Regions from separate parts of the Paenibacillus paludis genome, predicted to be linked through region 1. Evidence: predicted binding sites of a transcription regulator. Region 1 holds the regulator's gene; each other region holds the start of a gene.
The links. Region 1 encodes Rex, which represses fermentation and respiration genes when NADH is low (regulators of the CRP and FNR family bind a similar motif). Its sites were predicted from a motif close to TTGTGAAATATTTCACAA; they were not measured.
Positions count from the first base shown of each region.

Region 2: ACAN56_RS10555 (cytochrome ubiquinol oxidase subunit I) is a predicted target of Rex. The motif match lies at 1,995-2,012, and genes of this name have one in related genera.
Region 3: ACAN56_RS06720 (helical membrane plugin domain-containing protein) is a predicted target of Rex. The motif match lies at 1,683-1,700, and genes of this name have one in related genera.

Region 1 is NZ_JBGJZP010000036.1:34,973-38,256, reverse strand. It holds gene dinG (ATP-dependent DNA helicase DinG) at 1-1,625, shown strand, start outside; gene ACAN56_RS34615 (redox-sensing transcriptional repressor Rex) at 1,715-2,407, shown strand; gene ACAN56_RS34610 (amidohydrolase) at 2,394-3,284, shown strand, end outside.
Region 2 is NZ_JBGJZP010000004.1:393,214-396,497, reverse strand. It holds gene ACAN56_RS10570 (S1C family serine protease) at 1-880, shown strand, start outside; gene ACAN56_RS10565 (cold-shock protein) at 1,269-1,469, shown strand; gene ACAN56_RS10560 (cold-shock protein) at 1,672-1,902, shown strand; gene ACAN56_RS10555 (cytochrome ubiquinol oxidase subunit I) at 2,127-3,284, shown strand, end outside.
Region 3 is NZ_JBGJZP010000003.1:42,046-45,329, reverse strand. It holds gene ACAN56_RS06725 (NAD(P)/FAD-dependent oxidoreductase) at 1-1,123, opposite strand, end outside; gene ACAN56_RS06720 (helical membrane plugin domain-containing protein) at 1,164-1,601, opposite strand; gene ACAN56_RS06715 (nitroreductase family protein) at 1,928-2,545, shown strand; gene ACAN56_RS06710 (alpha-galactosidase) at 2,627-3,284, opposite strand, start outside.

The sequences.
Region 1 (3,284 bases):
CCGATTCCTGTCTGGGCCGTTCCTGTCCGTGGTTCCGCAAATGCTACTACCACCGGGCCAAACATGAAGCAGGGATTGCCGATGTGGTCATTACCAATCACTCCAAGCTGTTCGCAGACGTCAAGGCCGGGCACCAGCTGCTTCCGGCTTATGAGCATCTTGTCATTGACGAGGCCCATCATTTGGAGGATGTGGCCGGCAAGCATCTGGGCATGCAAATGAAGTATTTCACGGTAGCTCATACGCTTACAAGGCTGTATAAAGACAGCCGCAGCGGCCAGCTGCCGGCACTGCGCCAGACTCTGCAGTCCTCGGGCAGTGAGCAGGCTTCGGAGTGGAGCGGCGTAATCGATAAAATCTATCCCGACCTGCTTACCGTAAAGGAAACTTGGGATACACTGAGCGACAAGCTGTTCGGCCTATTGCCCGAACGCAGCGATGCAGCGGCAGGTGAAGCCGGCCAGCTGGTCACACGCCTGCTTCCCGGGAGCAAGCCCAAAGATTGGGAAGAACTGGCGGCGCTGGAGAATACGCTGAACTTAGCCCTGAGCGACATCATCCGCAGGGGTGACAAAATGCTCAGCGAGATGCGCGATACGGAGAGTCAGTCGTCTTCGGACAGCCTGGTGACCGATATCGGAGGCTTGTTCAAGGATTTGGCATCCATCCGGGAACAAATCCGCTTCTTTATGGGTCTCAGTGACGATAATATCGTGTACTGGATGGAAGGGAGCGGCAACTACCGGGGCAAGTCGCTTCAGCTCTACGCCGTGCCTGTCGATGTAAGCAGTCAGCTCAAGGATCTGTTCTTCGACAAGAAGAAGAGCATAGTGCTGACCTCGGCCACGTTATCGGTCGACAAGTCCTTTCAGTTCATGATTGACAACCTTGGTCTTTCTGAAGCCTCTGAGCAAGGGCGTCTCATGACAGCGCTGCTGCCTTCACCGTTCAAGTACCGTGAACAGGCTCTGCTTGTCATCCCGCGCGATTTCCCCAGTGTTAAGGGCAGCGTAGGCGATGCGCGTTTTGTAGACAAGCTGGTGCATTCGCTGGCTGAAGCGGCGGCGGCGACCAAGGGGCGGATGCTGGTGCTGTTCACCTCCTACAAAATGCTGCGCCAGGTTTACGATCCGCTGAAAGAGGCCTTGGCTTCCCAGGACATTACGGTTCTGGGCCAGGGTGTGGAAGGAGGCAGCCGCAGCAAGCTGATCCGGCGTTTTCAGGACAGCTCTGCATCGGTATTGCTTGGAACAAGCAGTTTCTGGGAAGGAGTCGACATCCCTGGCGAGGCGCTGACCTGTCTTGCGATTGTAAGGCTGCCGTTTCAGCCGCCGAATCATCCGCTTGCCGAGGCAAAGGCGGAGCTTCTGCAGGCCCAGAAGAAGAATCCTTTTATGAAAATGTCTGTTCCACAAGCAGTGATCCGGTTCAAACAGGGTTTTGGACGATTGGTTCGCACAGCGCAGGACCGGGGAATTGTTATAGTATATGATACCAGGGTCATCGAAGCTTATTACGGGAAGTACTTCCTGTATTCACTCCCTGGTCCGAAGATGGAGCACATGCTTACCGATCAGATGGTTCCGCGGATTGCGGAATGGCTTGAAGAGGGCGGCGTTTCCTAATCTGTCATCGTTTATAAATTTTTTCCATCTCTTTGTACCATAGGCTGTGTCCCGTTCGCAGAGCGGGCACTGCACGTGGTTGTCATACGATATCGCGTCAGTGCAATTCTAAATTAGGAGGAGAAAACATGAAATCGGATAAAATATCGGAGGCCGTCGTACGCAGACTCCCAGTGTACCTGCGTTTCCTGAACGATCTCCAAAAGCGTGAAATCTCAACCGTTTCTTCTCAGGAACTCGGGCAGAAGCTGGACCTTAATCCGGCACAGATTCGTAAGGATCTGGCCTATTTTGGTGATTTCGGCAGAAAAGGCATTGGATATGACGTGTCTTATCTCATCGAAAAGATCCGTCATATTCTGAAGCTGGATCAACAAATCAACGTGGCCCTGGTGGGTGCCGGTAACCTCGGTCATGCCTTGTCCAATTACAATGCTTATCTGAAGGATACCATGAAAATCACCGCTGTATTTGATTCTTATGCTCCCAAGATTGGACAAAAGATCAACTCTCTTACGGTTCAGCCGATGGAGGAGCTGGGTCAGACCATCCGTGATCAGGGAATCCGGATCGGGATCATCACTGTACCGGACAGCGAAGCACAGAATGTGGCTGATATTCTGGTAGAATCGGGCATCGAGGCGATCCTGAATTTTGCACCGGTCATTCTGAAGACACCTGCAACCATCCGTATTCATGCTGCCGACTTTACGACTGACCTGCAAAGTCTGGCGTATTATTTACATGATGGAAAGGAAGGAATTACAGATGAGCAGCAATAAGATGATAATTGCAAACGGACGTTTTCTGGTTCCCGGAAGCGAGAAGCCGGTCCTGAGCGGTTATATGACTATAGAAAATGATTTGATCACATACATAGGGGAAGAGAAGCCCGTTATTGAAGAAGGCACAGTGACGCTCGACGGCAGCCGGCTGCTGTTCATGCCGGGTCTGGTCAATACCCATGGCCATGCTGCGATGTCGCTGCTGCGCGGCTATGGGGATGATATGGTTCTTCAAGCCTGGCTGCAGGAGAAAATGTGGCCGATGGAGGAGAAGTTTACCGGAGATGATGTCTACTGGGGCACTTCCTTATCCGTTCTGGAGATGCTGAAAGGCGGCACAACCACCTTTTTGGATATGTATGATCATATGGACCGGGTGGCCGAGGTGGTCGAACACTCCGGCATCCGTGCGGTGCTGATGCGCGGTGTTATTGGTCTATGTCCTGAAGAAGTGCAGAATCAGAAGCTTGCGGAAGCTGTTGCTTTCGCCCGCAACTGGCACGGCAAGGCTGACGGCAGAATTACAACCATGATTTCACCGCATGCCCCGTATACTTGTCCTCCGGACTTTTTCATGCGGTTTGTGCAGGCGGCACATGACCTGGACCTGCCGATGCATACGCATATGTCGGAAACGCTGCGTGAAGTGGAGCAGAATGCCGCTGATTACGGCCTGCGTCCTGTAGCGCACCTGGAGAAGCTGGGGATGTTCACCCGCCCGTCCTTAATCGCCCATGGTGTCCACCTGAACGATGAGGAGATCGAAATCCTCGCCCGCCACAAGGTGGGTGTGTCCCATAACCCGGGAAGTAACCTGAAGCTTGCCAGCGGGGTTGCACGGGTGCCTGAGCTGCTGAGAGCCGGAGTCAAAGTT
Region 2 (3,284 bases), on a different contig from region 1:
GTCGGCACTTGGCTCGGGAGTGATCTATAAGAAGGACGATAACAAGGCCTTTATTATTACCAATAATCATGTGATCGAGGGCTTCGGCAAGCTGGAAGTGGTTACGGTAGATGGTGAGACACGCAAGGCAACACTTGTGGGTACGGATAAAGTAAGTGATATCGCAGTGCTCTCCATTGATGCTAAAGGCATTACCACAGTAGCCCAGATTGGTGATTCCTCCAAGCTGCGGTTTGGGGAGACGGTCATTGCTATCGGCAATCCGCTGGGACTCGGCGATAGCTTGACCTCGGGGATTGTCAGCTACACAGAACGGACCATTCCCGTATCACTGAACCAGGACGGTGTCTATGACTGGGAACAGGAAGTCATTCAGACGGATGCTGCAATTAACGAGGGCAACAGCGGAGGCGCGCTGGTCGATCTGAACGGCAAGGTGATTGGTATTAATACAATGAAGATTTCCGATACAGGCGTGGAGGGACTTGGCTTTGCCATCCCGGCCAATCATGTTATGGAAACGGCGGGTGAGCTTGAGGCTAACGGGAAGATTGCCCGCTCTTATCTGGGAGTGTATTCCGTAGATTTGAATAACCCTTATGTGCCGCTCGCAGAAGACCAGCGCAAGGAGCTTAATCTGCCAACGACCGTTAAAGACGGAGTAGTTGTGCTGGATGCGGTAGGGCCGGCCAAGGATGCAGGACTGCAGTTCAATGATGTGATTACCAAGTTTGACAATGAACCGATCACATCGACCCTTTCGCTGCGCAAGTATCTGTATGATCACACCAAAATCGGAGATGATCTGAAGATTACTTATTACCGCAACGGAGAGGTAAAACAGGTGACGGTGAAACTTCTTGAAAAACAAAAGGAATAAAAGCGGCGTCAGCCGTATATAATAATGTGGCAGTCAAGATAAGCGAGACGGCCCAGCCGTCCTTATTATAAAATTAAGGACGGCATCCGTTTCGAAGTCAAATCATCTGGGTATATTACTTAATATGGATGCAAATCCCCCTTTTTATAAAGACTGGTAGCCCTTACATTGGGAACAACACCTTATAAGGGGAAATACGGATATATTCGGATGTTGGCTTGCCTTTGTAACTCCGGTGTGGTAACATGAGATTAATCATACATTTGATACCTAATTCTCGTATTGAAAAGGGCTGTCAATGCAAATACAACCTTTTTCAATGTGTGAATTTTTTCTTTGTTTGAAGATAAAAAGAACATATTAATTTAAATTTGTGGAGGTAACACACATGCAAACAGGTACAGTTAAATGGTTCAACGCAGAAAAAGGATTCGGTTTCATCGAAGTTGAAGGCGGAAGCGACGTATTCGTTCACTTCAGCGCAATCACTGGCGACGGCTTCAAAACTTTGGACGAAGGCCAACGCGTTGAATTCAACGTTGTTCAAGGCAACCGCGGACCACAAGCCGAAAACGTTGTAAAACTGTAATAATAGAAGCACCGTCCCCGCTTTTGCAAGTTGGGACGGTCTTTTTTTATAAGATCAACTGCTATATCATCATGAAACCACAACATGATCTTGAAGTAGAGCAACTGCAAATGAAGGATTTGTAAGCATCTTAGAAAGAATATAATTGGATGCTTTTTTACTTGTTTCTCAACTTGTAACATAAAGGAAGGGAGGAACGGCAATGAACTACCGGAAGAAGCCTTTAGAGGAAGTACCGGAAGAAAATACCGCAATTTGGGCCTGTACCAATGATGGATGCAACGGATGGATGAGGGATAATTTCGCATTTGAACATGCGCCTTCTTGCCGTCTCTGTCATGCCCCAATGGTTCGCAGCATGAAGATGCTGCCGCAATTGCTTAATTCTAATGGCGATCTCAAATCGCTGAAGAAGGGTATTTCGATTACCTAACCAATGCCTTTATGAGTCAAGCTTTCTATAGAACGACGAACAAATCCAAGACGGTAAAACCGTCTTATTTTTTTTGCTTTCCGAACGTAATATTGTGATATTTGTCACAAATTTATTGTTTTTTAGGCCGAATCCGGGTGTATAATGTGATAATTATCACACTTTAAGCCTTAAATTTTTGACAGAATAGACATAACGAATGGGGAGAAGAAAGGGGAAGAAACATGGATACAGTTATGCTGTCGCGTATACAATTTGCGTCGACGACGATCTTTCATTACTTCTTTGTACCGGTATCTATTGGACTTGCACTCTTGATCGCGATCATGGAGACGATGTATGTCCGAAAAGGCAACGATGAGTACAAAAGAATGGCGCAGTTTTGGGGAAAGCTATTTCTCATTAACTTCGCAGTAGGGGTAGTAACAGGGATATTGCAGGAATTCCAGTTCGGAATGAACTGGTCCGATTATTCCCGCTTTGTCGGGGATGTATTTGGGGCTCCACTTGCGATTGAAGCGCTGCTGGCGTTTTTCCTGGAGTCTACTTTTATCGGCTTATGGATTTTTGGCTGGGACAAAGTCTCCAAGAAGATTCATTTACTGTCCATCTGGATGGTAGCGCTGGGAACGATGTTATCGGCATTCTGGATTCTCGCAGCCAATTCTTTTATGCAGCACCCTGTTGGTTTTGCGATGAATAATGGCCGGGCCGAAATGAATGATTTCCTGGCTTTGATTACAAACGGACAATTGCTGGTGGAATTCCCGCATACGGTGCTCGCGGCTTACGCTACAGGGGCATTTCTGGTAACGGGTATCAGTGCCTATAAAATGCTCAAGAAGCAGGATGTGCCTTTCTTTAGAAAATCGTTCGAAATTGCGGCGATTGTCGGCATTGTCTCCTCCATGGGGGTAGCCGTTGCAGGTCATGCCCAAGCGCAGTATCTGGTAGAGACACAGCCGATGAAGATGGCAGCTACGGAAGCCCTTTGGGAGGACAGTGGTGACCCTGCGGCTTGGACAGCCAGTGCTTTTATCGATCCTGACAATAAATCAAACTCCGGGGAAATCAAGATTCCTTATATGCTGAGTTTCTTGTCCTACAGTAAGTTCTCCGGTGAAGTTAAAGGGATGAACACGCTGCAGGCAGAATATGAACAAAAGTACGGCCCGGGGGATTATATCCCGCCTGTTCGTACGACTTTCTGGAGCTTCCGGATCATGGTGGTCGCAGGCACGCTGATGATTGTGCTCGGCATGTATGCGATGTATCTGATGTGGCGCAAAAAGATGGAACGTCCGAACACCTGGTTTATGCGGTTCATGTTCTGGGGGCTGCTGCTTCCGCCAATTGCCAATACTGCAGGCTGGATCATGACA
Region 3 (3,284 bases), on a different contig from region 1:
CTTCTTTCATCATCGTTGCAGGCAAGCCTTTTAATGGCGTTGAGTTGCCGCCGATAATAGCAACCCCGTCTTTACGGCCCAGGCTGGCGAGTGTGCCCGAATTGACCGGACTAAAGGTATCCAGCGATTTATTGTTCAGGTAAGCATACAGATTATAGCCGATCAGCTCACCCATCTGCCAGGCGATTTGTGCAGTCGGCGGATAAGGACGGCCGTCCGGAGCAAATACAACAGCACTGTCACCAGCAACAAATACATCAGGATGCGATGTGGATTGCAGGAATTCATTTACCGTTGCACGTCCACGGTTAACTTCAAGACCGGATTCACCGATCAGCGGATTTCCTTGTACACCGCCGGTCCATACGAATGTGTTGGCCACAATTTTCTGGCCATCCTTCAGATCAATGGTGTTGCCCTCCACATTGGTAACGGCTAGACCAGTCAGGAATTGTACGCCGCGTGCAGCAAGACTTGATGTAGCGCGTTCGATCAGGTGATCGGGCAGTACCGGGAGAATCTTCGGACCTGCTTCCACGAGCAGCAGCTTGATCGCTTTTTGATCCACCCCATAACGTTTGGTGAACTTCGGCAGCACGTCGGCAATTTCACCTACAAGCTCAACACCCGTCAATCCGCCACCGCCGATTAGAATCGTCGCGTCAGCTTCATTGCCGGTTTTTGCGTACTCACGGATCCGGTCTTCGATATGCCCGTGAATTTTATTGGCGTCGGCAGCCGATTTCAATACCATGCTGTATTGTTCAAGTCCCGGAATTCCAAAATAAGCCGTCGTGCTGCCAAGGCCCGCAACAAGGGCATCGTAAGTAAGATTCGTGCCATCCGAGAGCGCAATTTGTTTGCTTTCAACGGAGAAGGATTTTACTTTGGCAATTTTAAGATCAATGTCTTTACCGGCAAAAAGCTTCGCCAGCGGCATAGCAACAGCTTTCTCTTCCACGCTGCCTGCGGCAAGACGATGCAATTCGGTAATAATCTGGTGGGTTGGAAACTGGTTGACAACTGTGATCTTTGCTTCAGCCTTGCTCATATATTTGCGCACTGTCAAGGCACTCAGCAATCCGCCGTAACCTGCTCCTAGAATAACAATATGTTTTGACATATGATGTTTCCTCCGTCCTTACGTATGAGATTAGAATTAATTATTTCTGCTGGCTGCGTTCGCCGCTGACTTGCAGGTAAGCATTCATAAAACGGAGAAGCTTCTGAACCTGCGGATCCTTAATCATCTTCATCATTCCGAACACGCTGATCGTCTCGCTGGTTTCATTTGCCCGGTCTTTCGCCTCGATCACAGTAGCCGCCATATTCTTGACGGAACCTACTACCGGCTCGGCAATTTCTTTAATAGCGCCCACCGTATCATTCTTGAGTACTTCATCGGATGCAACCGACTGTACAAAGTCCATAGACTTCGTTAATACACCTACAAGCTGTGTAAGCTGCGGCAGCTGTTCTATCAAGGTTGTTAATGATTCCTGAACTTCCGGCTTCAAAAGCTGATCCAGAACATCCTCTTTGGTTAAAGAGGCTTTCGGTGCTTCCTGTTCAGGAGTGGTTTGCGTAATTGTTTCTGACATTGTTGGACTCTCCTCTGCATTAGCTTGTAACGCTTGATAATAGTCAATTCAATAACCCATACATCTATTATAACACCTATTATGTAATAAACGTCACAATCTTTTTGCCTCTATAACCTTATTTTGTGATTAAAATCACTTCTTTTCTGTCGTTTTTATTAATTATCTTCTATTTGAACTTAATTTCACGATTTAGTGTAATTCATCATTGACGATTCCCAATTGCCGTGCTATCTTAAGTAAGTAACCATTAGTAAGTAGGTTTATTTACATAAGTTATTGATATTTATTAACTATTAATTTATAACCATTTGGAGGTATTTATCATGAGTACTTTTACAGATTTGGTGCAATCCCGCAGATCAGCTATGAATTTCGTGGAAGGGATCAAGATCCCGCAAAACGAACTGGAGGACATGTTCTCTCTCACCCGGCTCGCCCCTTCAAGCTCCAATTTGCAGCATACACATTACAAGGTGATCAGCGATCCGGCACTGAAGGAGGAAATCCGCAGAGGTGCTTATGACCAATATAAAATCCACACGGCTTCCGCCGTTATTATTGTGCTCGGAGATAAGCTTGCCTATCAGCAGGCACCGGAAATTTACAGCGGACTGAAATTGCTTGGCGCTATGAGCCAGGAGGAATATGATAACACCATTCAATCCATCAACGATGCCTATGAAGGAAATGATGCTTTCCAGCGTGATGAAGCCATTCGCAACGCCTCCCTGTCCGCCATGCAGTTCATGCTGATTGCCAAGGATAAAGGCTGGGATACCTGCCCGATGATCGGCTTTGATCCCGAAGCCATCAAGGCCACCCTCAATATCCCGGACCATCTTGTGCCGGCTCTGATGATTACCATCGGCAAAGATTACAAACGCAAGATCAGACCGCGCGGCTACCGCAAGCCGGTAAATGAGTTTGTTGAATTCTTCTGAGATGGACCCTTGCAACCTGCAAAAAGGCCTTGCCGCAGTATCGCGGCAAGGCCTTTTATGATAATAACAACCGGTTAAATCCTAGACTCTGCGGAAACGCCAGAGCACGCTCTGGAAATCACCGTGCAGATTCGGCAATGGCAGCCCTGCATACATAAGATGATCTCCTCCATACACGCCTCCGCCTTCCAGCCACTCATAATCCGCTTCGGGATCCAGTCCTTTCAGGCGAAGATAATACAGTGAATCATTGGGCTCGGCCAGTGTCCGGGCATACACGACGACAGCCTCGGATTTATCTTCAGCCGCAATCAGCCATGCGGTCTCGTTGCCTTCAAACGGGCTGAGCAGTCTGTACTGCTCCCCGAACTGCACCAGCGGCCGCAGCTCCTTGTAGAGCGCTACCTGTGCTTTTACCGTTTCCTTCTCTTCTTCCGTAAACTTTGTCAGATCCAGCTCATAGCCGAAATTGCCTGACATTGCGACATGTCCGCGCAGTTCAAGAGAAGTATTGCGGTGTACCTGATGGTTCGGCACGGCCGAGACATGGCTGCCCATGGAGCTAAGCGGATAGACGATGCTCGTTCCATACTGGATTTTGAGTCTGCTGATCGCATCGGTATTATCGCTTGTCCAGGTCTGCGGCATATAATAGAGCATTCCCGGATCGAAGCGCCCTCCCCCGCCGGAGCAGCTCTCAAACAGGACATCCGGAAACTCCGAGGTAATCCGTTCAAGC